Regions from separate parts of the Nostoc sp. LEGE 12454 genome, predicted to be linked through region 1. Evidence: predicted binding sites of a transcription regulator. Region 1 holds the regulator's gene; each other region holds the start of a gene.
What was found. The regulator NtcA, encoded in region 1, controls nitrogen genes in cyanobacteria. The targets are predictions, from matches to a motif close to TNTGTANNNNNNNNTACANA.

Region 1 (7,691 bases):
AGTGACAGAACCATTAGGGTTGAGGCGAATCAAATCAACAGCACTACTACTAGCTCTGGCATCATTAAATCCGCCGGCAGCAAGTATAGCTTGATTTAAAGAGCTATTTGGTTGAACGTCTGTTAGACCTGGTTTTTTAACTTCGCCAACCACACCAACCTGAATCCGTGTAGGAGATAAAGTAGTGGTAGCTAATTGAGTCGCTTCTGCGGGGTTAATTTCAGTTGCCGTCGGAATAACAATTGTATCTCCGTCTTGCACAATGATGTCTTGATTGGCATCACCACTCTGTAAGAGTTGCCAAAGATTAATATCTATAGATTGTTCTGAGCCAGTTCTTGTAGGTCGGCGTAGCTTGAGATTACGCACATCAGCTTGTGCTGTAATTCCGCCAGCTAATTGAATTACCCGTGTCACATTTGGTAAACCATTGGGAGTGGTACTACCACTATTAGTGGTTGTGCCCCCTTGTGCATCTGTGTTGGCTGGGGTGACAAGATACGAACCAGGACGGTTAACTTCACCAATAATTGTTACTGTGCGGGGTGTGGTTTGACTGGCGGCAAAGTTGGATGCAAATATATTGCGAGATTCTGCCACGTTGAAGTTGGTTGCTGTTGGCACAACTATAGTGTCTCCATCCCGCAAGGTAATATCCTGCGATAACTTGCCTGTTTGAATGAGTTCTTTCAAATTGAGGGTGACAGCTTGCTCTGAAGAACGTCCTATTCTACGCCGTAATTGAACTTGAGTCACATCCGCAGCTAAAGTCACCCCCTGCGCTGTTGTTAATGCGGCTAATACAGTGGGGTATTGTACGCCTGGATTGTTCCCGGCGCCTCCGCTCAAGTTTAGAGTGTAAGCTCCAGGACGTGTCACCTCTCCAGCAACAAAAATATTTATAGGACGAGGAGACAAGAGATTGACTGAGATTAAGGGGCGTTTGAGGAAGCGAGCATATCTTCTAGCTATTTCGTCAGAAGCTTGTTCAGTTGTTAGCCCTAGTACCGACACACTGCCAATTAAAGGTAGGTTGATTGCTCCACCTGGGGGAATTTGGTATTCACCCGTATATTCAGGTACTTCAAATACATTTACACGAATGAGATCGCCGCCTCCTAATGAATAATTAGTATCTAATTGTGTTTGTGTGATTGGTGGTTGTGTAGTTGGTGGTAATGGTTGTCCCTGAGCTAGACTGGCAGATGACATAGCGGCATTGACAGCAGTTAACAAAGCCATACCTACAGCTGGCTGAATTAGGAATTTAGACAAACTTTTGTTAAGCATATTTACCTGAGACTCTGAAACTACGATCAATAAAGTACTGTCTAAACATTTTTATTTTGACTATACCTAAGTATTCATGTTCCCCGACACTCTTATTTTCCTAGAAAAGTGTGATTTTCCGGAGGAAATTTGTTTATTGAAGTTAAATTTTTAGTGAAGTTAGCTTAAAGTTAATGTTGCTTGAATAGAGCAATATCAAAAAATATAGGATTTACGCAAATAAACCCAGTTTCTACAAGAAATTGTCTGTTAGCTAACAATAAAGTAGTCACGAATAAATTTTTCTTGTCAAAGTTAATTTGATGACATTTAAAATCTGCCATGAGTAGTAAGGGAATACTAAAATTAGGAACAAGTTCATTAAATAAATACAAATAACCTTGAAAAAATGTCGGAATTTTCTTTTTTGTGGATTGCGTTGGCAAAGAGAACTCAAAAAGGCAGAATTTTGGGTTTTGTTCTTCAAGCCAGTCGACAATTTACTATTAGGCAACAAGACTAATTCAAGGGGTTGTTTTTTCTTTGGATCTGTTGAATAAAAAATTCTTCTAGGGATTGACGTGACAAGTTAATGGCGATAATTTTACCTTCCATAAGACGAAGACTGGCAAGAAAATCATAGTAATCATCTTGTAGTGTACCGTGCCAAGAACCATCAGGCTCAAATATGAGAGTGGGTATCCATTTTTTGAGAATTTCCCAGTCACCACCTTGACCTTTTACTTGATATGTGTCATTTACGCCTAAGAGTTCATTGAGGGAACCAGAGCAAATTAATTCACCTTGAGCGAGGATGGCAATGCGATCGCAAATCTGTTCTACTTCACTAAGAACGTGGCTGTTGAAAAAAATCGTCTTACCAGCAGCTTTAAGCGCCAGGATAATTTCTCGCATTTGGTAGCGTCCCACCGGATCGAGACCAGACATTGGTTCATCCAGAAAAACTAAATCTGGCTCATTAATTAATGCCTGTGCCATACCAACACGTTGTAGCATTCCTTTGGAATAGCGACGCAGCAGCTTTTTGCGGGCATCGGTTTGGGATAAACCCACTAATTCCAGCAGTTGGGGAATGCGTTGGCGTTGAACACTTTGGGGAATTTGAAATAACCCAGCAGCAAGCTGTAAAAATTCCCAACCAGTGAGATAGTCATACAAATAGGGATTTTCCGGCAGATAGCCGATATGTTGCTTAACACTGCGATCGCCTATTGGCTTACCCAACAACGATCCGCGTCCAGAAGTGGGATGAATAATTCCCAGCAATAATTTTAAAAGGGTAGTTTTCCCAGCACCATTTGGCCCTAGCAATCCAAAGGTTTCGCCTTTGTAAACCGTTAAAGAACAGTTTTTGAGAGATACGACTTTTTGATTTAGCCAAAAACCAGTGCGATATACTTTTCGCAACTCAGAAGTTAGGACTACTGGTGGAATGTCTATCGTATTAAGTTGAGAATTAGAGTCATCTGCAACAGACTTCATCTCGGTTAAATCACTATTTATCAGCTTGGCATTAATTAAAAATTACCCGGTAGGCTGATAATAACCATCAACAACTCGTGTGTCAATTATCCGAAATGGGGGACTGGGGAAGAAGCAAGGGAGCAGGGGAGGCAGGGAAGCAGGGGAGCAGTACTCGGCTACGCTCAGTGACTAGGGAGCAGAGGAGCAGAGGAGGAGAAGAGAAGTTGTAGTAAGTTTTATTCCCTTTGCCCCTTTGCACCTCTGTTTCTTTTCAATGCCCAATCCCCAATGCCCAATTTGACTCCTTTTATAGAACTCCCTTAGAACTGGGAATTAAGCCAGCACGTCGGGGGTCAATTTCCACTGCCAGGCGTGTTGCTCTTGCAAAAGCTTTAAATGTCGCTTCAATGATGTGATGGGAATTAATGCCATCCAATTGTCGAATGTGCAGTGTCATTTGACTATGGTTCACCAGTGCCACAAAAAATTCTCGCACCAGTTGGGTGTCATAGGTTCCTACCCGGTGAGTAGGAATTTGCAAGCCATAGCTGAGGTGAGGCCGTCCAGAAAAGTCTAGCGCTACCTGAACTAAGGCTTCATCCAGTGGTGCAAGAAAATTACCAAAGCGGACAATACCTTTTCTGTCGCCTAGTGCTTGGTTAAAAGCTTGCCCTAAAGTAATGCCTACATCTTCGTTGGTGTGATGATCGTCAATTTCCCAGTCTCCCTTGGCTTGGACATCTATATCAATCAGCCCGTGCGAGGCAATTTGATGTAACATGTGATCCAAAAACGGAATACCTGTTGCTGCTGTGCAAGTTCCTCTACCATCCAGGTTGATGGTAACTTGCACATTAGTTTCACCAGTGGTGCGGTGAACAGTGGCAATCCGAGGGGTTTCAGTTAAGCGATCGTAGTTTGAATTAACTTGGCGATTGGTTGTTTGCATGGGGAATGAAAAGAGTTAGGAGTTATGAGTTAAGAGTTATAAATTTTTAACTTTTAACTCATAACTCTTAACTCCTAACTTTATCGTGTCACATTCCCATAATTTCATATCCTGCATCTACATATAGAATTTGTCCGGTAATCCCACTGGACAAATCACTACACAAGAAAGCCGCAGCGTTGCCCACTTCTAACTGAGTGACGGTGCGTCGTAGGGGAGCTACTTCTTCTACATGATGAATCATATCCAAAATCCCACCCACTGCTGAAGATGCCAAAGTACGGATGGGGCCTGCGGAGATGGCATTCACGCGGATATTTTGTGGTCCTAGTTCAGCAGCTAGGTAACGCACACTCATTTCTAACCCCGCTTTGGCAATTCCCATAACGTTGTAGTTGGGGATTGCCCTAACACCACCTAAATATGTCAGGGTGACGATACTACCTCCCTCTGTCATTAAAGGTTTGGCTGCACCACTTAACTGCACCAGCGAGTAGGTACTAATTTCTAAGGCGGTGTTGAAGCCAGAACGAGAGGTTTGGCTAAAATCTCCAGTTAAATCGTCTTTGCTGGCAAAGGCTAGACAATGGATGAGGATATCTAGCTTTCCCCATTGTTCGCGGATTGTCTCAAAGGTAGATTTTATTTGGTCTTCATCTTGGACATTACAAGGAAGAAATAAGCTGGGGTTAAGAGGTTCAACCAACTCCGCAACTTTTTTCTCCATCTTGCCGCGTTCATCCGGCAGGTAGGTAATACCCAGGTTTGCTCCGGCTTTGTGCAGTTGTTGGGCGATGCCCCAAGCGATCGAGCGGTTATTGGCAATACCTGTAACAAGGGCATTTTTTCCAGTCAGATTTAGCATATAAATTGTTAATGCGATCGATCATTAGGAGCATACTAGAATCCGAGGCACGTTTTGTCTTTGTTTTATACAGGGTTGACAAAAATGAATATTGCTAAGGGTGTTTGCTGTGACAAAAATCTTGATTTTTTATAAAGATATTCTCAAGATATCTTTATTTGTTCTTCAAAAAACCTTTTGAATATAGCTATTGGAACTACTTATCAACAATTAGTAGCTGAAAGGATCAACAATTATGTATCATTATAAACAAAGAGTTATGAAGAGATTAGTTTGAGTATAGGAAAGTACAGAAAGGTTGACGGTGCTTTATTCATTTTTCGGGTGTATTCTTAGGTAATCAGTTTTTGTTTTTCCGGCATTGGGTAGGGGAAGGGAGATGATCGTGACACAAGATAAAGCCCTAGCAAATGTTTTTCGTCAGATGGCGACCGGGGCGTTTCCGCCAGTTGTGGAAACGTTTGAACGCAATAAAACGATCTTTTTTCCTGGCGATCCTGCCGAACGAGTTTATTTTCTTTTGAAAGGTGCTGTTAAACTTTCCAGGGTGTACGAGGCAGGAGAGGAAATAACGGTAGCGTTGCTGCGGGAAAATAGTGTTTTTGGTGTATTGTCATTGCTGACAGGAAATAAGTCGGATCGGTTTTACCATGCGGTTGCATTTACGCCTGCGGAATTACTGTCGGCACCAATTGAACAGGTCGAGGTAGCACTCAAGGAAAATCCAGAATTATCAATGTTAATGCTGCGAGGTCTGTCTTCGCGAATTTTACAAACAGAGATGATGATTGAAACTCTCGCCCACCGAGATATGGGTTCTAGGTTGGTGAGTTTTTTGTTAATTCTTTGTCGGGATTTTGGCGTTCCTTGTGCAGATGGGATCACAATTGATTTGAAATTATCGCATCAAGCGATCGCAGAGGCAATTGGTTCAACTCGTGTTACCGTTACTAGGCTACTGGGAGATTTGCGTGAGAAAAAAATGATTTCTATCCACAAAAAGAAGATTACTGTGCATAAACCTGTTACCTTAAGTAGGCAGTTCACATAAAAACAATTGGAGAAAGGGGAATCGGCGCGTGTTCTATTTTGAAAAATGACACTAATAGCTAGAGGTAAATCTAAAATTGAATAATTTCAGCTATTGCCAATTTCCACTTCTTTCCAGACAATGCTTAAAAGTAGTAGGCTGTATCAGGAAGGATTTCGGTAGCTAAAGATGACCACCGGATACATCCTCATCGCAGCAATTTTGATTCTGGGAGGCGTAATTGCCACCGTGGGCGATCGCATCGGCACACGAGTTGGCAAAGCCCGCCTCTCACTTTTTAAGCTACGTCCGAAAAACACCGCCGTACTAGTAACAATTTTTACTGGTGGTTTGATTTCAGCATCAACTCTAGGGATTTTATTCGCTGCCGACGAAGGCTTGCGAAAAGGAGTCTTTGAGTTAGAGGATATTCAAACAGACCTCAGACAGAAGCGGGAACAGCTAAAAACCGCAGAAACCCAGAAAAGTCAGGTAGAGGGTGAACTAAACCAAGCAAGAATTGCCCAAGCAAAAGCACAACAAGACTTGCAGGCAATTAATCAATCCTTACAGGCGGCAAATGCCAAACAGAGGGAAACGCAAGCCCAGTTGAACCGCACAATTAGTCAACAAGCCCAAACCCAAACTCAACTCCAACGCACTCAAGGTCAGCTAGATCGGGTGGTAACTCAATACCAAAAAGCCATAGCTGAATTGCAAAGCGTTTACGACCAGAGAAAGGAACTACAGGCGGCAGTTGAACTACTGAAAACAGAACGTCAAAGACTGTATGCGGAAGCGAAAAAAGCCATTGACGAAGCTAAAACAGCAATTGAAAAACGCGATCGCGAACTTGCTAACCGTCAAGAAGGCATAGAAGCGCGCGATCAAAAAATTGCCCAACTGGATCAACTAATTCAAAAACGTAATGTAGAAGTTGCAACACGAGAGCAAGTGATTGCCAAACGGGAATCGCGCCTCAAAGAATTGGAAGCACAACAGGAGGAACTAGAACAGGAAGTTGCCAGGCTGGAAAAATATTATCAGTCCTACCGCGACCTGCGTTTGGGTAAGCTGGCCTTAGTTCGCGGTCAAGTTCTGTCCGCTGCTGTAATTCGTGTTACTCAACCTGCCGCTGCTCGTCAGGCAGTGATACAACTTTTACAAGAAGCCAATCGCAACGCCAACCTCGAATTAAGCGAGCCTGGTGCAAATCCGGCAAATTTAGAGCTGCTGCGCGTGACCGAGGATAGGGTCGATCAATTGAGCAAGCAGATTGGCGATGGTAAAGAATACGTCGTGCGAATTTTCTCTGCTGGTAATTACGTTAGGGGAGAAAAGCAGATAGAATTTTTCGCGGATACAGCCCAGAATCAACTGGTTTTTTCCGGAGGCGCGGTGTTAGCCACAACTACTGCTGATTCCAAAACCATGACATCTTATCAGTTACAGCAGCGGCTAGAAATACTGATTTCTGCTTCCCAATTTCGTGCCCGTAATGCCGGAATTGTCGAAAATGTGCAAGTAGAGGGGACTTTTCTGCGCTTTGTCAGCCAATTAAGACAGTATAATCAACTTTTAGAGATCAAAGCGATCGCAGCAGAGGATACTTATACAGCCGGGCCATTGAGAGTAAAATTGGTGGCAATAGTTAACGGAAAAATTATTTTTAGTACTTAAAAAATTATTTGCACACTGTTATTAGTAAGATTTAAACATATTGAACAGCAGCCAAAATAGTTGCTGTAGCTGCATTTTTTATTTAGCAGATACTATGCGAACATTTTTAATTTTTAATTAATTATGAATTTCCGTGAATTTTCACCAACGCAACCAGTCATCTTGGGGTTTGATCCAGGTCGAGATAAGTGTGGTTTAGGGGTGATGGGACTGGATCGGCAACTGTATTATCATCAAGTCGTGTTAGCAAAAGAGGCGATCGCTAGCATTGAGACACTCCGCCAAAGGTTTCCGATCTCTTTGATGGTCATGGGCGACCAAACTACAGCCAAACAGTGGAGACAGAGATTATATCAAGAATTGACAGAACCGTTGAGTATTATTTTAGTGGATGAGCGCTACACAACCTTAGA
Region 2 (7,691 bases), on a different contig from region 1:
ATCAACCATTTCCAGAAATTACACCACTTCCTCTAGGTTTGATTAGTCAACAACCATCCGAGTTGACAATGTTAACTCGGATGGTTGTTGATTCTGCTTTACAAGATTCTGGGTTAGTTGCACCTTTAGCTGATTGTGCTGTAGTCATTGGATCGAGTCGCTCTTATCAAGCTTCTTGGGAGAAGTTGGCGCGGCAAATATATAGTGACGCGGAAAATTTTCCCGTATCCTCTTTTGGAAATTGGCTAGATATATTACCTCATATCAATGCGATCGCAGCTGCAAGACAAATCGGTGCATCAGGGATAGTTTTGGCACCAATGACAGCTTGTGCTACTGGAATTTGGTCTATTGCCCAAGCAGCTATGCTTATCCAAAATGGGCAATGTCAACAAGCGATCGCAGGTGCAGTGGAAGCACCAATTACACCTTTAACTTTAGCTGGATTTCAGCAGATGGGTGCTTTGGCGAAAACTGGGGCTTATCCCTTTGATTTGCATCGAGAAGGCTTAGTGTTGGGTGAAGGCGCGGCTGTGTTTGTCTTAGAATCAGCAGAGTTTGCAAAGCAGCGTCAAGCAAAAGTGTATGGTGAAATTCTCGGTTTTGGCTTAACTAACGACGCATATCATAGTAATTCACCAGAACCCGAAGGGAAAAGTGCGATCGCTGCTATCAAACAATGTCTAGAACGTAGTTGTCTATTACCAACCGATATCGATTACATTCATGCTCATGGCACAGCTACCCAGCTAAATGACCAGATGGAGAGTAGGGTAATCCAGCGTTTGTTTCCTCAAGGCGTGGCAGTTAGTTCCACCAAGGGAAGCACAGGTCATACACTAGGGGCATCTGGAGCTTTAGGTGTAGCTTTTTCTCTCATGGCGCTAAAGCATCAAATATTACCGCCTTGTTTAGGATTGCAGCAGCCAGAATTTGATTTAGATATCGTGACATCTGCACGTCTAAGTAAAGTTCGGCAGGTATTATGTTTGAGTTTTGGTTTTGGGGGACAGAATGCCGCGATCGCGTTAGCAAGGTAAAAACTTGTGGATTTAACTATCTGACCAACATAATATATTAATTTTTATTAAGACCCACACAGCTGCGTGCCTTTAGAAAAGGTGATTTTTGAGTATTTTTCATGTATCAGAATATAAAATATAAAACTGTAACAAAAACTACAAAATTCCTCCTTTTTCAAAAAAAAAGGATAAGCTTAAGTACAGATGAGATCCGGTTCGCAAAGATACCGTGATTAGGAGAAAATTTATGATTTCAAAATCCTCGTTGCTGTCAGAACCTGCTTCTCCAGCGCATATATGCCCATTTGACCAAGCCTGTAGCTACTTAGAAGCAGCAGCTAAAGAATTAAATTTAAATCAGGGTTTGCTGGAAATTCTCAGCCACCCGCGTAAAGTTGTTACGGTTTCCATTCCCGTGAAGTTAGATGATGGGGAAATACAAGTTCTCGCTGGACACCGGGTACAGCACTCTGATGTCTTAGGCCCCTACAAGGGTGGAATCCGTTACCATCCGGCTGTGACATTGCGGGAAGTATCCGCTTTAGCAATGCTGATGACCTGGAAATGTGCCTTGTTAGGTATTCCTTACGGTGGCGGGAAGGGTGGCATTGCTATAGATCCCAAACGCTACAGTGTTGGCGAATTAGAGCGAATCAGCCGCCGTTATATCAGCGAGTTGATTAAAGATATTGGGCCTTCCGTAGATATTCCTGCGCCAGATATGGGTACTTCTGCCCGTGAAATGGCTTGGATGATGGACACCTACTCTGTAAATGTTGGCCATGCTGTACCAGGAGTTGTAACTGGAAAACCCCTTTCTATTGGTGGTTCTCTGGGACGAGAAATGGCAACTGGACGTGGCACGATGATTATTGTTCGTGAGGCGTTAGCAGATCGAGGTAAATCTTTGGCAGGAGTGCGAGTAGCTATTCAGGGTTTCGGTAACGTCGGCTGTGCCGCAGCGGAATTACTATATGAAGCAGGTGCGAAGATTATCGCCGTTTCAACAGGTGCTGGAGGAATATTCTCTGAAACTGGTCTTGATATTCCCAAGTTAAAAGTCTACGCCGCTGAAAATCGCAAGAGTATTGTAGGTTTCCCGCAATCTGTACCTATTAGTAATGCAGATTTATTAACCTTACCCTGTGATGTCTTGATACCAGCAGCTTTAGAGAACCAAATCACTAAAGAAAATGTCAATCAGGTGCAGGCGCAAATTATCGCAGAAGCAGCTAACGGCCCGGTTACTCTTGAGGCTAACTTGGCATTAGAGGCGCGAGGTGTGACAGTGTTACCAGATATTTTGGCGAATGCTGGCGGTGTAGTAGTCAGTTATTTAGAGTGGGTGCAAGGTCTTTCTTACGTATTTTGGGATGAGGAGCGCGTCAACCGCGAAATGGAGCATTTGATGGTACAAGCGTACCGCAAGGTGATTCATCAGTCAGAGGTACGGCAAATTTCTTTAAGATTAGCAGCTTACACACTGGGGGTAGGTAGAGTAGCTCAGGCGCTGACTGACAGAGGTCTTTATCCTTAATATTTGGGCATAGACAGCAGTTTTTAATTGAATAGATAACATATAAGGGCACAACTATAATATTGTGCCCTTATTATGTTATGAATAGCCAGTGTTTCTGTTAAGCTAGGGTACATTTAATCCTGGATTTTTAAGCACGCTTTGTGCTTACTACAAACTCATCAAAATTAATGAGACACACTGCCTTTGATCTGACAATAATACACTTACTACCTAATAGGAATAGCTGATTAGAGGCTGCTGCCTCCAGTTAGACATTGAGTCAGCAGCCTACACTAATGCATTCCCATTCTGAAACCAATCTTATGACTCCCCAGAAGGTGCAGCAGCGTGGATCAAGTCTGGCTTCTCATCATTAGGAGGACGCTCAATAGTTTGCTCCAATGTGGGATGTTGATGGCGATCGCGGGTTTGGATCTGCACAGGTTGACCAGTTTCAATTGACTGATAAAGTGCTTGAATGATACTAACATCAATCAATCCTTCCGTTCCAGATGGCTCTGGATCTTTATTTTGCAGAATACAATCAGAGAAGTAGGTAAATTCAGCTGCTAGCTGATCGCGATCCTTAAAAGTCCGCTCTTGGGTTTCACCATTAATTGTTAAATAATGCTTGATTTCTCCTTGCCAAGGATATGCAGGTTCTACCCGTAAATCGCCTTGAGTCCCTACAATCTGATAGGTTGAAACACTTGCTCCTCCAAAGCTACAGGTAAATGTTGCCAATCGCTCATTGGGGAAACGTAATATAACACTAGCCATTTCTTCCACTTCGCTAAAGCGTTGTTCTCCGTTATTGGCAGCTACAGCAAATACTTCAATTGGTTCATCTTGAAATAGGTAACGTGCAGCATTAATGCAGTAGATGCCAATATCATAGAGCGTGCCGCCACCTGTAACATCTCGTAAACGAATATTGCCTTCTTCTACTTCCTGGGTAAAAACCGAGTTGAAAATCCGTGGTTCACCAATTTGCTTTGAGCGCAAAATTTCGACTGCTTGTAAATTAGCTTCTTCTAAATGTAAGCGGTAGGCAATCATCAGCTTCACATTATTGTCATTGGCAGCTTTAATCATTGCCTCACACTCTTCTTCTGTTACTGCCATTGGCTTTTCACATAACACATGAATTGCCTGATTAGCAGCCCGCACAGTGTAGTCAGAATGCAAGTGATTAGGTAACGCAATATAAACTGCATCAATCTCGCCGCTTGCCAAACAGTCCTCATACTCTTCGTAGGAGTAAGTATGCTCAATACCATACTTTTTGCTCAGTTCTTCGTTTTTAGTGGGGTCATCTGAAACTAGTGCCACTAATTCTGAGTTTTCGGCGTTGGCAAACGAAGGTAAAGCAGCTTCTTGAGCAAACCAACCTAAACCAACAACGGCATAACGAATTTTATTCTTACCATTTGTAGCAGTCATTTTTCTACTCTTTGATGAAGGAATATTTTGGTAATTTAACTAATGCCCTAATTACGTGTAAAATCTAGAAAACTATTTATGCAAACATTTACAACCAAGTGCATTACTACATTGCTAATGCAGCTTCTACATTTGACACCAACTTAGCTTTAGTTTCTTGAAACTCCTGTCCCAACTCAGTTATTTCCCGATCGCTCATACATTCGCGCACAGCATTAAAAATTTCGCTTTCTTCTTCTTCTACATGATGCTCAAGTGTTTCCTTCAATTCGCTCATTTTTTCTTTAAACTCAGGTTGAGTAGGCTTAAGCGCCTTAATTTCTTCTAAAATAACTGAAACTTCTTCATGTTCTTTTTCAGCTTCTTCAACATATTGTTCAGTTTCTTCGTATTCTCGCAAAGCTGGGTAGAAAACTAATTCTTCAGTTTTTGCATGTAAGATCAATGCTATATATATTTGATTGAATTGCTCAACCAACTTTGCGCCCTTAACTTTTTCTGCTTCTGCAAAAAGGTTCTCAACTTGGCGATGCTCTGCTTCAATTAATGAAAGAATGTCTGTTGATTTAGCTTTAGTTTTAGCCATTTTTACCTCAGTAATAATCGATTTTTTAGACTGATATTTGGAGGTTAATGAATGGGAACTCGTATATTCTCAATGACTTGGGAAATGAAAACCTCATTCTTTGAGTAAGCTTTAATTTAGACTTAAGGAATATTTTCGGTATTGCACCTTGACTGAAATTCATAACCTCAGCATGATGGATGCTGAGTATGTAGCGTTAGCAGGTCAAAGCTACAACCCAAACCTCGAACATCGGCTAAAGATTCCCACGCAGTACAGTACTCGCTTGCTACGAGATCAAGGTGCTGGTTTTACTCTTGTGATTTCGCCATTGCTAGCTTTGATGCGAAACCAAATTACAGCAGCACAACGTATTAGTGTAAAAGCCGAAACAATTAACTCCAGTATTGAGTTAGAGTCAGAGGCCATAGGCAATTTTAGATAGAAGCTCAATTGCGCTAAATTAAAAAAATAGTAGGAGTTCAGCTAGTATATGGTGAAACCAATAATCCAATCAGGAACTCAAACCTTATACGACCAAGATTATTACCTGTGGCTGAGGATAACTATCAATCAACTTCGTGCTGGACAGTTTTCTGATGTTGATGTAGATAATTTGTTAGAAGAATTAGAAACTATGGGTAGAAGAGAGAAGCGAACAATTGAAAGTTTATTAATTAAGCTTCTTCAACATCTACTAAAACTCAAGTGTTGGGATGAAGAGCGAGAACGTAATCTAGGACATTGGAAAGGGGAAATCAGGACTTTTCGTAGAGAGATTAAAAAAGCTTTGAAAGATAGTCCTAGCTTAAAACCTTATATTTTAGAAATATTTGATGAATGTTATCAAAACGCAAGGACAGAAGCAAGCGATCGCTCTCAACTCGCCATTGACATATTTCCTGCTATACCCATTGGCTCTTTAGAACAAATCTTAGATGAAAACTGGTTTCCTGAATATAACCACAATCATCACGGTAAACCCGATTAAAATGAATACGCAACTTGGGTTTCCATAGGAGTATGCAGACGTGCAGCCGGATTTAATAGGCTTGGAAATTAGTAAGGGTGAACTAAGACGTTTGACTGGGTTCGATCCAGAAGACGTTTTTCGACCCTCGATTTTGCGAGATGGTAAAAAACGATTAGGGTTTTTTATCAGTGAAATGCTGGTGACGCTGGCGCTAACGCCAATAATTGTGGGCTTTGTTTATGCGTTTATTATTCTGCCAACTATTGGTTCTTCAGTTCGACTAGGAATTCTTTTACTAATTTTAGTCCCAATGCCGATATTAGTGGGACGATGGCTATGGCGACAATTAACCTGTCCTGAGGGACTGACAATACTTTTAGATGAAGTTGATAAATATCATGACCTGGTTGCTGCTATAGATATTAATGACCAATTAGCAGCATCAGGAAACGTAGAAAGCAGTTTCCATGACCGAGATCAAGTAACCGCCGCCCTACAATTAATTAGAGAAGATTTAGTCCGCGCTCTGAAAACGGAACGAATTTTGCGGGATAATAAAAAATTGCTTGCTAATAACCAAGAGTTATTTGTGAATAATTTAGCCAGTCTGCAAGCTTTACAAGTTAGTAGTCAAGCAGGCGAATATGCTCAACTGCTAAATCAATCATTGCAAATTGCGATCGATGTGCAAGCAGAAATCAGAAAATTGCAAAAAGGCTAAGAGAATGTTTGTAAAAGTGGTTACACGAAAATTTACCTGCCTCCGCAGGTTAGAAAACCTTTGATTTTTGATTAGTTCACGGAGGTGGACTTTACTCATCTAGTAGCGACTTCTAGTCGCCCAATACTTTCCCAGAAAACAATCGCCCCGTTGACTTAAATGAGCAACAAACCCAAAATAATTGTCCTGGATGATGACCCTACAGGTTCTCAAACAGTCCACAGCTGCTTGCTGCTAATGCACTGGGATGTGGAGACTTTACGCCGTGGGTTGCAGGATGATTCGCCGATTTTCTTTGTGCTGACTAATACTAGAGCGCTAACGCCAGAGTCAGCTGCATCTGTCACCAAAGAAGTTTGCCAGAACCTGAAAATCGCTTTGAAGGCTGAAGGAATTGATGATTTTCTGATTGTCAGCCGTTCTGATTCTACTTTGCGGGGACATTATCCCATTGAAACAGATGCGATCGCACAAGAACTCGGCCCCTTTGATGCTCATTTTCTCGTACCAGCATTTTTTGAAGGCGGACGCATCACCCGTGACAGCGTGCATTACTTGATGATTGACGGCGTAACCACCCCAGTCCATGAAACCGAATTTGCCCGTGATTCAGTCTTCAGCTACCATCACAGTTATTTACCCAAGTATGTTGAAGAAAAGACTCAAGGACGAATTAGTGCTGAAGTAGTAGAAAGGTTTCTCCTCGCCGATATTCGCGGTGGTAGTTTGGAACGATTGTTACAACTTCATGGTAATCAGTGCGCTGTCGTCGATGGTGAAACCCAAGGCGATCTCAACCGCTTTGCAGTAGATATATTAGCAGCCGCAAGTCAAGGGAAACGCTTTTTATTTCGCAGTGCAGCAAGTATTTTAACGGCTTTAGCCGCTTTACCACCCCAACCCATTGCTGCCGAAAACATGGCTCAGTATGTGCGCCAAGGCAAACCAGGTGCGGTGATTGTTGGTTCCCATGTGAAAAAGACTACCCAGCAATTAGAGGCGCTGTTGCAACTAGAAGGAACTGTGGGCATCGAAGTGAATGTAGCGCGATTACTTGATGATACAAATCAATCTGCGGCACTACTAACTGAAATCCAAGAAAGTACACGGGCGGCACACGAAGCTGGCAAAACACCAGTGGTTTATACTAGCCGTCAGGAACTAAATTTTAAAGATGCCAAGACACGATTGGAGTTTGGGGAAAAAGTTTCAAGTTTATTAATGGATATTGTGCGCGGTTTACCATCTGATATAGGATTCTTAATCAGCAAGGGTGGCATTACTTCAAACGATGTCTTGAGTAGTGGACTAGCTTTAACTTCAGCCCGTTTACTCGGTCAAATTTTAGCTGGTTGTTCAATGGTGTTAACGTCATCCGATCATCCCCAGTTTCCTGATTTGCCTGTGGTGCTGTTTCCAGGTAATGTCGGCGATGCTGATGCCTTGGG
Region 3 (7,691 bases), on a different contig from region 1:
TAGTCACTTGTACTGAGCGTACCCCTTTGGGGAAGCAAGCTACGCGTAGCGTCTCGAAGAGAAGCCGAAGTATTAGTCATACCTTGCGGGAAGCCGCTAATGCCTCTACGTGAGAGCGCCAAGGACGAAGGACAAAGGACAAAGGACAAAGGACAAAAGCTGATAGCTTAGTCAACACAGCAGTCATCAGAAACTAATATACAGCGTATTAATATCCACAATATTTACCGTTACTGGGTTTGACTATACTTTTGCCAAAAATTTTCATCGTGGAAAGAGTGCCTGCATGGCTGCAATAGCGTTGCATCGACGATTCCAGCAGCATTCTCTGCTAGACGAAATCTTTTCGGGGTGGCTGATTCTACCTCTCAAGCAGACACAAAACTGCACGATTTCTAAGAGCGAAAACCTTACCAATAAAGACTTGATGTCGATGGATTTTTATGTAATATTTCTTAACTAATTAATCATCTACAGCATCATTTTTGATGTGCCGTAGATTGGCTGGGAAAAGTTTTGGTAAGAGAAGCTTACACGCTTATTGGAACACAAGTGTCTTCTGCCCTCTTCACGCTGCGATCGCAGCTAACAAAAATAGGCTGTCTACCAAAATTGTGCTTAAAACTGCGCCACCAAAGGCATACCAGTGTCTTTGATTTCGACCTAACGCTGAAATTCCTACTGTTAATAGCACTACGGCAAGAATTATCGCCCAAGTTTGTCCCCAAGGTGCTTGTACTTGTATGAGAGCATTTTGTAATATTTGCGGTACTACATCTGCATCTACTCTCATGATTTGCCGCCAATAGGGCATCAAATCTACTATATAAAAATATACATCTGTTAAAACTGTACCGAGTAAAGAACCTAAATAAAACCAGTTACCTACCTTGCCCCAATTTTTTGCCAGACACCAGCAAGCAAACGGTAAACCGATAAATTCCACCGGCAGATGCCATAAAGGTTCCCAACGTAACCAACCCCAGTAAATCGCTCCTGCTAACCAACTCCAGCTAAACCCCAAAAGCAAATCGCCCCAGACGTAAGTTGCAGGACGCGACATTAAGGCAAAACTGAGCCACACCCAAAATCCTGTCAGCGCTAAACTCAGACTTGGTAGCGATCGCACGATAGGCGCTTCTATAAATACTGGCACTGTTACCAAAAACACCGCTGCTGCAAACACTAACCAAGTTTGCCGGGCAGAAGTAGATAAGGGTAAAGAGGGAGAAAGGGAAAGTGTAGATTCCAATTGTCTGATACCATTCTGCCCAGTCTCAGCTAAATCCAACTCGGTATCAATAGAAGGGGTAGAAACGCTGTAGGAAGACAGTGTATTATTAATCAAAGTTTTTAATATTTGTTACTAAACTTTATTTTATTTAAGATATCACATTTTCAAATCCCCCCCTGGGGCATTGTAATTATACTGAAATTTCCACTAGCACTGGCGCAAACCAAACAAAACATTCTGCGCCAGACGAATCCATTAAAGTTCCACTATGTACATAACTCCTCTGTAGTTCCTTGTAAAGAGGGACTACAGAGAGGTAAAAAGTCAGCTGCTATGAGTCTGCTAAATATTAAAATTTGATGAATTTTTCAAATTGCGTTGACTTATTGAGGTGGGTGTAAGAACATAGTCAGCGTCTTCGATGATGTTTTCGATCGGTAAAATTGAGTTTTCTACAAGATTGGGTGCAATAGAGAGTATATAAAGTAACATCATCAGCTAAAAAATGTTCATCACGATCTCTATAACACGAAAAAGGTATTAATTCTATATGGAGTTTATTCAAGCTTTTATTTTAGGTATTGTTCAAGGGATTACAGAGTTTTTGCCAATCAGCAGTACTGCACATCTTCTGATTTTTACCAAACTATTTGGTTGGAAAGAACTAGGTTCTAAAGATTTTGTTGATGCAATTCAATTTGGCAGCGTTATCGCAATTGTGGGGTATTTTTGGTCGCTGATTTATAGTATTACCAAAGGTGGAATCGAAGCGCTAAAAGCCAAAGACTGGCAACGCGAAGAATGGAAGATTCTTGTCGGTATTGTAGTAGGAACACTGCCGGCTTTAATTTTCGGCTTCCTTTTAAAAGATATTTTACCTGAGAGTGCATTAATTATTGGCATCATGTCAATTATTATGGCACTTATACTAGCTCTAGCAGAAAAAATTGGCACTCGTAAGCGCGGTTTTGATTCATTGCAGATTCAGGATGGTATTTTGGTTGGATTAGGACAAACACTTGCCTTGATTCCGGGCGTTTCTCGTTCTGGTTCGACGTTGACAACTGCCTTATTTTTAGGATTAGAACGCGCTACAGCAGCAAAATTCTCATTTTTGTTAGGGTTTCCAACTCTTACAATTGCGACGCTGTATAAAAACTTGAAAATATTCAAGTTGTTTCAAGCTCATCAGTTGCCAGATAACATTGTTGGACTGTTAATTGTAGGAATTATTTCAACCTTTATTTTTTCCTACCTATCAATTGCATTTTTGATCAAATACTTAGCAACCAAAAACACTTTGATCTTCGTATGGTATAGATTAGCATTTGGTAGTGCAATCTTACTAGCGATCGCAGCAGGTTGGAAAGGATAATAATCATTAGTCATTTGTCCTTTGTCTAAAGTAAATGACTGTGGCGATGTCTACGACGGGCTACGCCTACGCTCGTTTGTTTGTAATACAATCTAACCTCTCTCCTACAAGGAGAGAGGCTTTGAATTTTACTCCCCAACGCTAGTAGGGAAAGGGCTGGGGGTTAGGTCTGTATTAGACTCAACTGAGAAACGCTATAATGCCCAATGCCCAATGCTCTATGCACTATGACTACCATTCATCCTGCCCGAATTACCAAGGTTCTTCCAGACTCAATAGCCGCAGAGATTGGTTTTGAAGCTGGGGATGCGATCGTTGCAATCAATGGTACACGTCCCCGCGATTTAATTGATTATCAGTTTTTGTGTGCTGATGAAGTCTTGGAATTAGAAGTTTTAGACGCTACTGGTAAAACTCATAGCCTGGAAATTGAAAAAGATTATGACCAAGACTTGGGGCTAGAATTTGAAACTGCCCTATTTGATGGCTTAATTCAGTGTAATAACCGCTGTCCATTTTGCTTTATCGACCAACAGCCACCAGGTAAGCGCACCAGCTTGTACTTTAAAGACGATGATTACCGCTTAAGCTTTTTGTACGGCTCTTATCTTACCCTGACCAATTTGCCAGAAAGAGAATGGCAGCGGATTGAACAAATGCGCTTATCTCCGTTGTATGTTTCTGTTCATGCCACGGAGCCGGAAGTGAGAATTAGACTGCTGAAAAATCCCCGTGCAGGACAAATCTTACAACAACTCAAGTGGTTTCAAAAAAGACGGCTACAAGTTCATGCTCAAGTGGTTGTTTGTCCTGGTATAAATGATGGCGAACACCTGGAGCAAACCCTAAAAGATTTAGCATCCTTTCATACTGGTGAAGTGCCTACGGTGGCATCGGTGGCAGTTGTGCCAGTCGGATTGACAAGGTTTCGACCTCCAGAAGACGAACTTACACCCGTAACCAGAGAAAAAGCGAAAGAAGTAATTTCTCAAGTACGAATACTCTCGCAACAATTTCGCCAAAAGTTTTCCTCTAATGTCGCTTGGTTAGCTGATGAGTGGTTTTTGATTGCAGGTGAGGAATTACCGAGCGAATCTGAATATGAAGAGTATCCCCAAATTGATAATGGTGTTGGTTCAATTCAGTTGTTTATCAAGCAATTTGCAGCCGCGGCAACAGAATTACTACCGCCAAAAGTTTATCCTCAGAGAAAATTAACTTGGGTAGTAGGCAATGCAGTAGAAAACGCCTTTGAACCTATCTTGAAACGGTTAAATGCTGTTGAAGGATTAAAAGTAAATATGCGTGCTTTATGTAGTGATTATTGGGGACAGAGTATCACTGTCACGGGATTACTAACGGGTCATGATTTGCTGTTGAACTTACAAGGGCAAGATTTGGGAGACGGAATTTTACTACCAAATGTAATGCTCAAACATGGTGAATTGGTATTTTTAGATGATATGAGTATTGAAGAATTAGCCTGCAAACTGGAGACAAAAATTTTACCAGTAGGAGGAGTTGAAGATTTAATCAATACTTGTATTCTTTAAGCTGTTTTTGTTAGCCCTTTAGTTTTATAGCAGTTCCCAGGTGGATGAAGTACATATCAAAATCTCACCCCCGACCCCTATTCTTGTCAAGAAAATGCTTTGGGGGTGTGGTTATCTGTTATAAACGTTTTTTGAATCAGTATAATTTTAAGCCTTTCAATTCAAACTAATTTTTTGTATCCAAACATTTGGATGTTAAATACAAAATTGATAAACTTTAATTAAATATAAACATATTACTTTATATTTAATAAGCTTTGGTGATTGTAATTGCATCTGTTGAAATTATTGTCTTATCCTATCTAAAACTTTCTAGAAAGCTCGTGAGAAATTATTGTTAGTTTAACTCTGGCGATCGTCAAGAGTACTAATTAGACTTATTGCACAAATACAAAATCTGCCTTCATCCGCCAACCCGTTCTCACAATTTTGGGAGAAGAGGAGCCGAGCCAATTTCAAAGTCCCTCTCCCATGCTTGGAAGAAGGATTTAGGTGAGGGCTTTAAGATGCACTAGTATTACTTTTTTAACTCACAAAACCCTGAAAAACAGATAATTAGAATAAGAGTGGCATTTTTTTTAGGTTTAAGTGAAAACTCTCTGCAATTGCCCAAAAGCCTATGGGAATTGATAAACACAAAATTTTCTAAAAAGCTAGTCACCAATAGAATGAAATTCACAATGTAATAGCTAACAATTTCTATAGAATCGCCTGGGCGATTTGAGTATCCATCTTGGCATTTTTTACTGCTTTTGATAGGCTAGATTGATGAAGGTCATTCACTAAGTACTTCTACGAAAAGCTTATAGGAATTCTATTTGATTTTTGAAAAGCCAAATATTAGCTTTACTTAATCCGGGTGAGAATCTCAGTAAACTTACTAGGAATCAAGCTAGAGTCCTATATTGTGTACTAATGAATTATGACTAATAACTAAATTAATTAATAATGAAGTGAGGAGTCACTGGTGAATTATCAGGAAAACCAAAAAGATATAAGTTTAAAAATTAAAGAAGCTAAAAGATTATTTATTTTAAGTTGTGAAATTGTAGTTTTAAGTTTTTTGAGTATTTTGCCAGTAGCGGCGGCGACTGAAGAACCCGTATTGAGCGTAGTATATGGGCAAGAAAATGCAAATCAATGGAGAGGAATAAGCGATCGCTTACAGACAATAGGGGTGAAATATTGTGTAATTTCCCTAAATGATGTCAAGAGTGGAGGAGATTGGGGCGATCGCCGGGTATTATTTTTGCCAAACGTCGAGACATTAACACCAACTCAAGCGATCGCTCTAGAAGACTGGATGAGTAAGGGAGGGCGTTTGATTGCTAGTGGGCCTGTAGGTAGTTTGTCATCGCCAGGAGTACGGCAATTATTGCGATCGCTCTTGGGAGGTTATTGGGGATTCAGCCTTAATGATACAGAACAGATTCAAGCTGCAAAAACCAAGATCCCAGAATGGGCAAATCAAACTGGACTCTTTGGTAAAGTGCGTGGCGGCGTTGTGATTCCTAACAATATGAGCGCTGAATCTCCTGCTGTTTGGAATTCTAAAGATAATCCGGCCGCAGTAGTGACAACTGAGCGTTCCACCTTTTTGGGCTGGCGTTGGGGAACAGATACAGCCTCCGCAGCCGAGTTGGATAATGCCTGGTTAAAAACTACTCTCAATCACTATTTGACAGCACTAGCGCCATCAAATCGTACAAAAAAAATACCAGGAGGTTCCCAAAGCTGCTCTACAACTGTGGCGGCTGCGCCTTCATTGCAGGGGGGCAGAGGGGCAGGGGAGCGGTTCATCTCTCTCATCTCCTCCTAAAACTGCCACTGCTCCCATACCTAGAGCTTTGCCTATGGTCAAACCGCCAAGTTCTCAGGAGGCTATTGACCAATTAGAACAAGCGGTGCGTTTGGATGTTGCACCCAACTCTAATGAGCCGATTGATAACAACCAAGCGATCGCTCTCCAACAAGAGCTAGAAAATCTGATTGGTCGAGTGGAAAGCGCTCATTTAGCGGTGTTAGCTGATGCGGCTAATGTTGGCGAAACAATATCTGAGGAGAAGCAGTTTTCTAGGCCTTTGAACACTCCTCAGTCTGTCAAAGAACAGCCAACACAATTAGCCTCAACCAAACTGGGGGCGCTAGGCATAAGTAAAGATCAAGTGTTAGCACAAGCAAGGCTGATTGCCAAAAATTTACCCCAATTGATTGCTCAAAAAAACTACGCTTTGGCTCGTCAGCAGTGGCTGCTCGCTAAAACGACTTTGTGGCAGCAGTTTCCTGTCGATCGGAAACTAGCTCAACCAGAAATTCGCGCAGTTTGGTTAGATCGGGGGACGATTGTTCGTGCTGGTAGTAAGGCGGGACTGGCACAGATTTTCGATCGCCTCGCTCAAGCTGGGATTAATACCGTCTTTTTTGAAACTGTTAACGCTGGCTATACAATTTATCCGAGCCAAGTCGCAAAAGAGCAAAACCCATTAATTCGTGGGTGGAACCCACTGGAAGAAGCGGTGAAACTAGCCCATGAGCGAGACATGGAATTACACGCTTGGGTGTGGACTTTTGCTGCTGGCAATCAACGTCATAATGAAATTCTCAACCTTAATCCTAATTATCCAGGGCCAGTACTGGCGGCTCATCCCGATTGGGCAAACTACGATAATCTGGGCAACATGATTCCCGTTGGTCAGAGCAAACCATTCTTCGATCCAGCCAACCCCGAAGTACGGCAATACTTGCTCAAGCTGTATGAGGAAATTGTCACTAAATATAAAGTGGATGGTCTACAGCTAGACTACATTCGCTACCCTTTCCAAGACCCATCAGCAGGTCGAACTTATGGCTATGGGAAAGCTGCAAGAGCGCAATTTCAGAAACTTACTGGTGTAGATCCAGTGAATATTTCTCCTAGCCAAGCAGATTTGTGGCAAAAATGGACAAAATTTCGCACCGAGCAAGTTGATAGCTTTGTCGCCCAAATATCACAGCAGTTGCGACAAAAGCAACCGAATTTGATTTTGTCGGTTGCAGTATTTCCTTTGCCAGAACAAGAGCGGATTCAAAAAATTCAACAAAATTGGGAAACTTGGGCAAGGCAGGGGGATGTAGATTTAATTGTTCCCATGACTTATGCTCTCGATACTTCTCGGTTTCAACGACTGGCTCAACCCTGGATTGCCTCTAAACAATTAGGAGCTACCTTGTTGGTGCCGGGAATTCGCTTACTTTCTTTGCCAACCATCGGAGCATTCGATCAACTCCAGTTGGTAAGAGACTTGCCAGTTAGTGGTTATGCACTATTTGCCGCAGAGAATTTTAGCAACGATCTCCAAAAAATCTTTAGTCGCACCCAAGGTAAAATTCAATCTACAACAAGTGAACCGATTCCTCTCCGTCAGCCTTTTCAAACTGCCGCCATCCGTTACACCGCGCTACAACGGGAATGGAAATTTGTTTTCCAAAATGACCAACGACAAAGGCCATCTCAGAAAATTTCAGATTTTAACAACCAGGCAGAAGTTTT
Region 4 (7,691 bases), on a different contig from region 1:
CCAGCAGGAGTGCGTTCTGGTCAATCTCTACGTTTACGTGGCAAAGGTTGGCCCCTCCCCAAAGGTGGACGCGGCGATCAGTTGGTGAAAGTGGCGATCGTTCCACCAAAAGACCTCAGCCAACAAGAGCGGGAATATTATGAAAAAATCCGGGCTATACGTACTTATAATCCCCGTAGTCATTTGAACCAATTCAAGCTTTAATAAGCAAAAAAAGAATCGCCATAATTAAAATCTCGTCATTACCCACATTTTGGTAACAGTCAAAGTATTATGCGAAACCACATCCTGTCTAGAACTTAAGTTCTGCGGCTCAGAGCTACTGTTCGCTCAAGTGGACTCAATCGTGTTCGGGTGAGTGTTTAACCGAACTTCAGATAAATTGTTGTTTAGTCCAGTTAAGAGAACTTGAACTATTCGCCTTGGAATTGTATTTCGAGGCACAATAGTTCTACTTGGTATTCAAAAGCCCACTGATTCCTTATTTTAAGTAGTTCGATTTTATATAAAAATTGTATTTTTATATTGTCAGAAATCTGATGATTAAATTGCTAAAAACAAAGCTAAATAATGTTGTTAGGGACTTGCGTAAAAATAAAGTACCAATAAACCGAGTTTCGACTGCGCTCAACTCTCGACATTTGGGGGTTGAGCGCAGTCGAAACCCGCCTGGTTGGGACACTATTAACCCGCAGATCCCTTATCTTTTAATTCTTAACTTTTTTGATACCGCATACCTGGTAGTTGCGAAATAAAACCCATAAGTTCCAACTGTAACAAAGCACCGGAAACTGAGCCAGCAGCCATACCGGTTTGTTGGACAATAAAATCAAAGGGCAAAGCATCACTTGCGATCGCATTCATTACCCTTTGCAATTCTGGTGATAAAGTTGGTAAACTTAACTGCTCTGGTGGTGTAGAAGCCTCAATTGCATCAATTTGTGGTATTGCTCCTAGCATTGTTAACAGTTCGTCTAGTTCTTTAAGAATGAAAGAAGCTCCCTGACTCAGTAATTTTAAGCACCCTTGGGATGGATAATCGTCTAGTCTTCCAGGTAATGCATAGACATCTCTACCAAATTCATTTGCGTAGGTAGCAGTAATTAACGCACCAGATTTTAAAGGCGCTTCCATTACTAAGATGGCGCGGCTTAAACCTGCAATAATCCGGTTGCGACGGGGAAAGTGAGTCCGATCGGGTGGGGTTTTTGTGGGGTACTCACTTACGACTAACCCAGCCGTCAAAATTTGCTTGTACAAATCCCGATTTTTATGCGGATAGATGACATCAACACCAGTCCCCAAAACTGCGATCGTTCGTCCACCTGCTTTCATGGCGGCGATGTGGCTTTCGGTGTCAATTCCCTCTGCCATACCAGAAACGACTGTAAAACCATTTTTAGCCAAAGCTGTACTAATTTGGCGAGTCCAACGGATACCATATTCTGAAGGTTGGCGGGTTCCGACAATCCCAACCATTGGTTTTTGTCCGAGATTTTCTTGGAGTTCGACTTCACCGCGATAGTACAAAATTGGCGGTGGACTCGGAGTTTCTAGCAGTAAGCGGGGATAATCTGCATCTGCTGGCGTCCAGAAATGAGAATTTTCCTGCTGGTGCTTGGTGAATAGTTGTTCTGGGTGCAAACGCGATCGCTGTTGTACTACTTTTTCTAATGTCTGAAAACCAAAACCTTCTACTTCTCCTAACTGTACCTTAGTAGCGTTCCAAGCTGTTGCCAGCGTGCCAAAATGCTGTTGCAACCGTCGCAGTAATACTGGCCCAATTCCGGAAATTTGCGCCCAAGCTAGCCAATACGCGCCTTCTTCTACCACCGTTCTATCCTCACGCCACTGGATTGAGTATTCCCAAATTAGGGTTGGCTGTTGATGGAGTAGGGGCGATACTGTGCGGTTAAGGCAAGAGACGCGATGAATCGCCGTCTCTACAAAGACCTCTTTCCCAATTCCCCTTGACTTTTGACTCTTGACTCTTGACTATTAACTATTGACTATCTATCTTCTTATCCTGTGTGATGAAATATTTCTATCGTCTTCTAATAAGCCTATCTGGGTGCTTAATATTTTTACTGGTACATAGTGGACTTGGTTTGTTGCCTAGTTTGGCAGCCGAAAAAGTTACTGTCAGGTACGGATTGTTTGAGCAATCGATCCCGGTGGCAGATATACGCAATTATGACAAGACACAAAAGGTTTCTGGCGATCTGAAATCTTTTCTAGATTACCTCAGCGCTGAAGAGAAACAGAAATTTCAAGAAGCCCTTCAAGTGAAAATGTCGCTTGATATTGTGGCTTTAGATAAGCTGGTAAACACAGGAATGGGCAAGCAAATTTTATCTTTTGCTTCCCAAGCGATCGCTCGTCGCGATCAAGCTAGTATACAAGCACTACGATCTGCCCTGATCATCGGAGCAAGATCGCCAGAAGGTCTAGGAATAACCAGCTTTCTCCAAGCCTATCCCAGCGATCAACTAGTTATTGAGGTGTCAAAGATTAAGAAGTTAGTCGGTATGGCAAATTCCTCTGCTAGTTCTGCTGATGCGCCGCCGAAAGATGACGTAAGTTCTTCACCTTTAGGGAAAGTTGCCCTACAATATCAAACACTCGCCGCCCAGGATAAACAGTTCTCAGGTTGCTTATTTGGCGATTCTATTTCGGCTGGACTTGGCAATACTCTTGGGAGTGGTACTTTTAATTTTGGGTTAAATGGTCTGAGTACAATCTCATTACTAGAACAACTCAAAAGTTTAATTCCTACCAAGGTGAAATGCGAAAAAGCCATTATTGCCATAGGTGGAAATGATGCTTTGTATAAAATTAGTGATGAATTATTTAGCAAAAATCTCCAAGAGGCGATCGCACTTATCCGCACAATAGGAGCTAAAGAGATTTTTCTAATTCCGGCTTTTTATTCGACAGTGGCAGCAAGCTCAGATCCAACTGTAGCAGCCCCACTTGCTAGAGTTGAACAAATTAATGTTCTGATTAATCGAGTGGCTGAAACAGAAAAAGTACCAGTTGCCGCAGCCGGACTAGCACCATTATATGAAAATAATGTTCTTAAAGAAAATTTCACCAGTGATGGCGACCATCTGAATGCAGAGGGTCTGAAAATTTATCGGCAAGCATTATTACAAATCTTGGGTAAGTAATACCATTTTGAATTTTAGATTTGGGATTGACTGAAAAACCCCAAATCTAAAATTTAAAATTAAATGGCTACCGAAGCCAATCTTTCTGCTGTATTACTGTTAGGCTTTCCAATTCAAAAACCGTGCATAAAGATAAGCTATACCTTCATCAATAACCATCCGCACGCCTTCGCTTGAATTCCACCATTTGTTTGGATTATAATCTTGTGTTGTCGCAGCAATCACACCAACATTAATTTGAGGGTTAAGTATTTTTTTAAAAAGAAACCAACTCCTACGGGCATGAACGTCCAAGGAAAAAAGATTAATCGATTCTATCTTTAAATTTGAATTGGATAGCCAACGCTCAAATTCAGCAGCAGATGCATAACTACGATCTTTAACCACAAAAGGTGTCGGAACGGCTACTACTTTTTCTGCTTCTAAACCGAGTTTTATGAAGGTGTCAGCCGATACGTCTGCAAAGTTCTTGTATCCAGTAAGATAACTTCCTTTTCCTAATGTACCTCCGGTAGTAATTATTTGATGATAAGAACCGTTTTGAAATTCAGTCAAAGCTTCTTCTATAGCGTAATCTGGTAGCCATCCTTCAACAACTAATACTTCTGCTGATTGGATCGGGGAAGTTACGGCGAGAAATGAGTGTACATGACTAAAAATGAAAAATATTAAATAAACAATCAAAGCGATCGCAATCGCCCACCCTTGAGCCGTAAGTGTCCACATTTCTTGGCGTTTGATTAGTTTGATTTTGGGAAATTTTTGACACCGACGATTTTTTATCCGCATTAACCCTTCGCTAAACGTTGTTCTTTCAAGTAGGTAAACACAGATTTATCTCCAATATCAGCAGGAATTGCTTGGACTGTCTTTCGCAGGGCAAACACTAAAAATAATATCGCCCAAGTTCCTAATAAAATGCTTTCTGCCTGAGTTGGTAAAATTCCTACCAAATGTCCTAACAACAGTAGCGGTACAATCGGAGTTAATACTTTGGTTTCCAGGCGATTGAAGCAAAAAGCCTCTTTAAAATAAATACCTGTCAAAGCTACGAAGATAAAACCAACTCCAAATAAAGTAATTGGCTGATTGTAAACAGCAAGAGCTAAAGGTTCACTACTAGCGATCGCCAGAATCACTGATGCGATATTACCAATCGCCCAAAAAACTTGCAACGTTCGGTGCAGTGATGCCATATAGATATGGATGGTAAATAAACTTACACCAAGCGCGAGGCTAAAACAAGCATATAGAGGTGTCAGTAAAGTTACAACAGTTGGGTTATTGTTGAGTAAAATCAAGGCGCTGCCGATGGCAAAGCTCAGTGCTGCTACCATTAATCCAGCACGATAGATAATTACGCCAGTGCGATCGCTCTGAGTAATTGTAAATTCCCCAAACTGACCTTGATAAACTTCTGGTGCAGAGAGTGTTTGTGTAGTCATAGCTAAGAATATAATTATGATTTTCTAGTAGAGTACAACAGGAAATTGCTCAAAGGTTACTTTTATTATTATGAGCAATAAGGCGAACTTCATGTCACCATTCCTAAACTTACATCTTTTAGCAGTTGCTTTCTGGAAATTTTTGTCGAATTGCCACTGCCTACGGTGAATGAAAATGCTTGTTTTTAAGTGGTGTGTAGTTGCCTATCCTCCTTTTTATATCTAGAATTTTCCCTTTTCTTTGACTTCCCCACAAATCAGCAACAGGCACTTTGCAGGCTGGTGATTTTTCACTGTCTTAACTTTAGCAAGATTCACTGGTCTGATTTTCTTAAAAAAACAAGACTTCTAACGGATCTTGTAAATTAATCTGTAATTGTGAGTGAGCATATCCGCAATTAATAGCAATTTCTACCCAACCGTGACTGCCAACTAAAGCTATTATCTCTCCCACTTTTACCTCACTGTAAGTTTCACAGCCTGGTACACTCAATCCGGCAACTTGCACATACCAACTTTTGCCTTGCACGTAACTCGCTGGAATGTTACTCACTAAGTTGCCAAAGCGATCGATATATTGAATGCAACCGACTACACCAGTGGTTGTCTGCTTGCAGTTGCCTATATTCAGGTTTACCAAACTTACTGGATCGATTTCTTGCCCTAGCTGTTTGAGGGGGACACCACTAGCAAGATTAGCTGCCACTGGTGCAAAGATATCCCTACCGTGAAAAGTCTTGCTTGGTTGAGGAGTGCGCCAATAATTAAGATTTGTAAGTTCGACGGCTGCGATCGCAGGGCTTTGACTGAGTACCCCGCTAAAGATACCATTATCTGGGCCGACCAAAAACCCTTGAGCAAATTCTACTGCGATCGCCCGCCGCTTGCTTCCCACACCCGGATCTACTACCGCCAAATGCACTGTCCCAAGTGGGAAATGGGCATAAGCATTCATCAGGCTAAATCTGGCTGCGGCGATGTCTTGCGGCGGAATTTGGTGCGTTAAGTCTACCACCGTCAGTCTGGGGTTGATTTGGGCTATGACTCCCTTCATTATGCCTACATAAACATCGCGATCGCCGAAATCGCTCAGTAAAGTCACAAGTGGTTGTTCATCTATCTGGTTATTAGACATATTTTGGTAAAATTATATAAAAAATATATTTTCTGTAGCAACAGCTACAAAATGTGTGCTATGTTAAGAATACAAGACATAAATTGAAAAATTAAACTAGGTAATCACTATGAGTCAAAATAGACTACAAAGTTTGAGCAAGTCACGAGAAACTCACAGAGCGAATATTCAAAGAAGCCTAGAGCATCGCTTGGAAATAGCTAGAGCAAAAGGCGACGAACAGCTAATTCGTCAACTGGAAGCTGAAATGAGGTATTCCAGCTAAATCAAGTTTTCATTGTTCATAGTTTTGTTGTGCAACCCGCTACGGCGGGTTTTTTTTGTTTTTAGGGGGGTTTTCTGGCAATTCTGGTAAAAGCTTATCACCCTTACTCAAGCGACGAGATTGATTCCACTAAGCGAAAGTTCGTTCAACAATTTCTCAAAGGTATTGGTGAAGCGATGTCTATGATGGTCACTGAGCGGCTGGTGAGCGGAGTCGAACCATGCCGTACCACTTTGTGGAAGCAAGCTACGCGCAACGTCTCGTAGAGAAGTTCGGGCTGCGCCTACGCTCCTGTATCCGAATAATTAGCAGAACTTGAAACACCGCAATTAGTGAGTAATGTTGCAAAGTAGACTGCTCCCGTCATGAATTAGACCACTCCCATAAGTTCGGGAGCTACTCCCATAAGTTCGGGAACTGCTCCCATAAGTTCGGGAGCCACTCCCATAAGTTCGGGAACTGCTCCCATAAGTTCGGGAGCCACTCCCATAAGTTCGGGAACTGCTCCCATAAGTTCGGGAGCCACTCCCATAAGTTCGGGAGCTGCTCCCATAAGTTCGGGAGCCACTCCCATAAGTTCGGGAACTGCTTCCATAAGTTGTGAGACTGCTACAGTCGCAATATTGATAACTACAGGTTAAGTATGGTGACACCAACTTCAATATTGCTGATGATACCTTAAGCATTCAAAGGTAAGGGTACGCAGTCATGTGCCTATACCGCGTATTGCATTCAAAATTTTTATATTTTCCTTATTTTGCCAAAATCCGAAATATTGCACAGCAAACTTGTATAAAATCTCAGTGATACCAATTCTCTAAAATCCGTCACCAGATTCAAACCCCCAAACCCAGATTTAATATGACTTTCTGAATTACGAATTACGAATTACGAATTACGAATTAGTGATTATGCCGCCAGACTACTCCGGTCAAAATCTTCGAGGTCGCTCTTTTAAAGGTCAAGACTTGACTGGAGTCAACTTTAGTAAGGCAGATATTCGAGGAGCAAACTTTACCGAGGCTATTCTCAAAGATGCTGACTTCACGGGTGCCAACGCTGGGCTACAGATACATTGGGTAATTAAATTGCTAATAATATTACTTTTATTATCAGCATTATCAGGATTTGCTTCGGAGTACGTTATATACGGACTTTATTGCTTGATTGACCCTAGTCAACCTTATACAAGAACGGCTAGTGTCGCTACTTTAGTAGTACTTGTATTTTTCTTTTCTCTGACTATTTATAAAGGTTTAGATATATCTCTAAACATATCAATCTTTGTTAGTGCGATCGCTAGTTCCGTTGTCACCGCTACTATTAGCACCATTGTACATCTTCATGGTAACAATATGAGCAATGGTGTTTCATTTGCTGGTGCTATTGCTGCTGCTATTGTTGATGCTGGCGTTATTGATGGCGCTATCATTATTTTTGGTATAAATAAAGTTAATATTTATAATTTCGTTAGAGTTGCTTTTATTGTCGGTTTTGCTGCTTTCTGTAGTTCCAATATCGTAAGTGAAACAAGAGATAAAATTGATATTTTGTCTTTTCGTACCGTAACTGGCATAGTGATCGCCTTTATTATGTCATTAAGTATTTATATCGCATGGAATGCAATGAAAGGAGATGAAAGATATGACTTGATTCGTAAAATAGCAATAGCCTTT

Region 2: the regulator NtcA is predicted to act here: its motif matches at 1,166-1,185, upstream of AC1F2U_RS18115 (Glu/Leu/Phe/Val family dehydrogenase).
Region 3: the regulator NtcA is predicted to act here: its motif matches at 1,351-1,370, upstream of AC1F2U_RS30560 (DUF3120 domain-containing protein).
Region 4: the regulator NtcA is predicted to act here: its motif matches at 5,782-5,801, upstream of AC1F2U_RS07410 (SAM hydrolase/SAM-dependent halogenase family protein).

The regions. Positions count from the first base shown of each region.
Region 1 covers NZ_JBWQXL010000008.1:187,287-194,977, forward strand. The annotation lists gene AC1F2U_RS11595 (polysaccharide biosynthesis/export family protein) at 1-1,290, opposite strand, end outside; gene AC1F2U_RS11600 (ABC transporter ATP-binding protein) at 1,789-2,772, opposite strand; gene hisB (imidazoleglycerol-phosphate dehydratase HisB) at 3,062-3,703, opposite strand; gene fabI (enoyl-ACP reductase FabI) at 3,792-4,568, opposite strand; gene ntcA (global nitrogen regulator NtcA) at 4,948-5,619, shown strand; gene AC1F2U_RS11620 (DUF3084 domain-containing protein) at 5,788-7,278, shown strand; gene AC1F2U_RS11625 (RuvC family protein) at 7,402-7,691, shown strand, end outside.
Region 2 covers NZ_JBWQXL010000016.1:32,443-40,133, reverse strand. The annotation lists gene AC1F2U_RS18120 (beta-ketoacyl-ACP synthase) at 1-1,040, shown strand, start outside; gene AC1F2U_RS18115 (Glu/Leu/Phe/Val family dehydrogenase) at 1,270-2,559, shown strand; gene AC1F2U_RS18110 (Gfo/Idh/MocA family oxidoreductase) at 2,863-3,984, opposite strand; gene AC1F2U_RS18105 (hemerythrin domain-containing protein) at 4,091-4,570, opposite strand; gene AC1F2U_RS18100 (hypothetical protein) at 4,719-4,994, shown strand; gene AC1F2U_RS18095 (DUF29 domain-containing protein) at 5,043-5,540, shown strand; gene AC1F2U_RS18090 (hypothetical protein) at 5,581-6,243, shown strand; gene AC1F2U_RS18085 (four-carbon acid sugar kinase family protein) at 6,403-7,691, shown strand, end outside.
Region 3 covers NZ_JBWQXL010000055.1:706-8,396, forward strand. The annotation lists gene AC1F2U_RS30555 (hypothetical protein) at 287-463, shown strand; gene AC1F2U_RS30560 (DUF3120 domain-containing protein) at 569-1,348, opposite strand; gene AC1F2U_RS30565 (undecaprenyl-diphosphate phosphatase) at 1,785-2,609, shown strand; gene AC1F2U_RS30570 (TIGR03279 family radical SAM protein) at 2,837-4,162, shown strand; partial or broken gene AC1F2U_RS30575 (glycoside hydrolase family 10-like protein) at 5,127-7,691, shown strand, end outside.
Region 4 covers NZ_JBWQXL010000005.1:98,218-105,908, reverse strand. The annotation lists gene AC1F2U_RS07435 (DnaJ C-terminal domain-containing protein) at 1-204, shown strand, start outside; gene dprA (DNA-processing protein DprA) at 715-1,833, opposite strand; gene AC1F2U_RS07425 (SGNH/GDSL hydrolase family protein) at 2,112-3,170, shown strand; gene AC1F2U_RS07420 (YdcF family protein) at 3,270-3,959, opposite strand; gene AC1F2U_RS07415 (DUF2301 domain-containing membrane protein) at 3,959-4,615, opposite strand; gene AC1F2U_RS07410 (SAM hydrolase/SAM-dependent halogenase family protein) at 4,947-5,750, opposite strand; gene pirA (arginine synthesis PII-interacting regulator PirA) at 5,860-6,015, shown strand; gene AC1F2U_RS07400 (hypothetical protein) at 6,386-6,610, opposite strand; gene AC1F2U_RS07395 (pentapeptide repeat-containing protein) at 6,927-7,691, shown strand, end outside.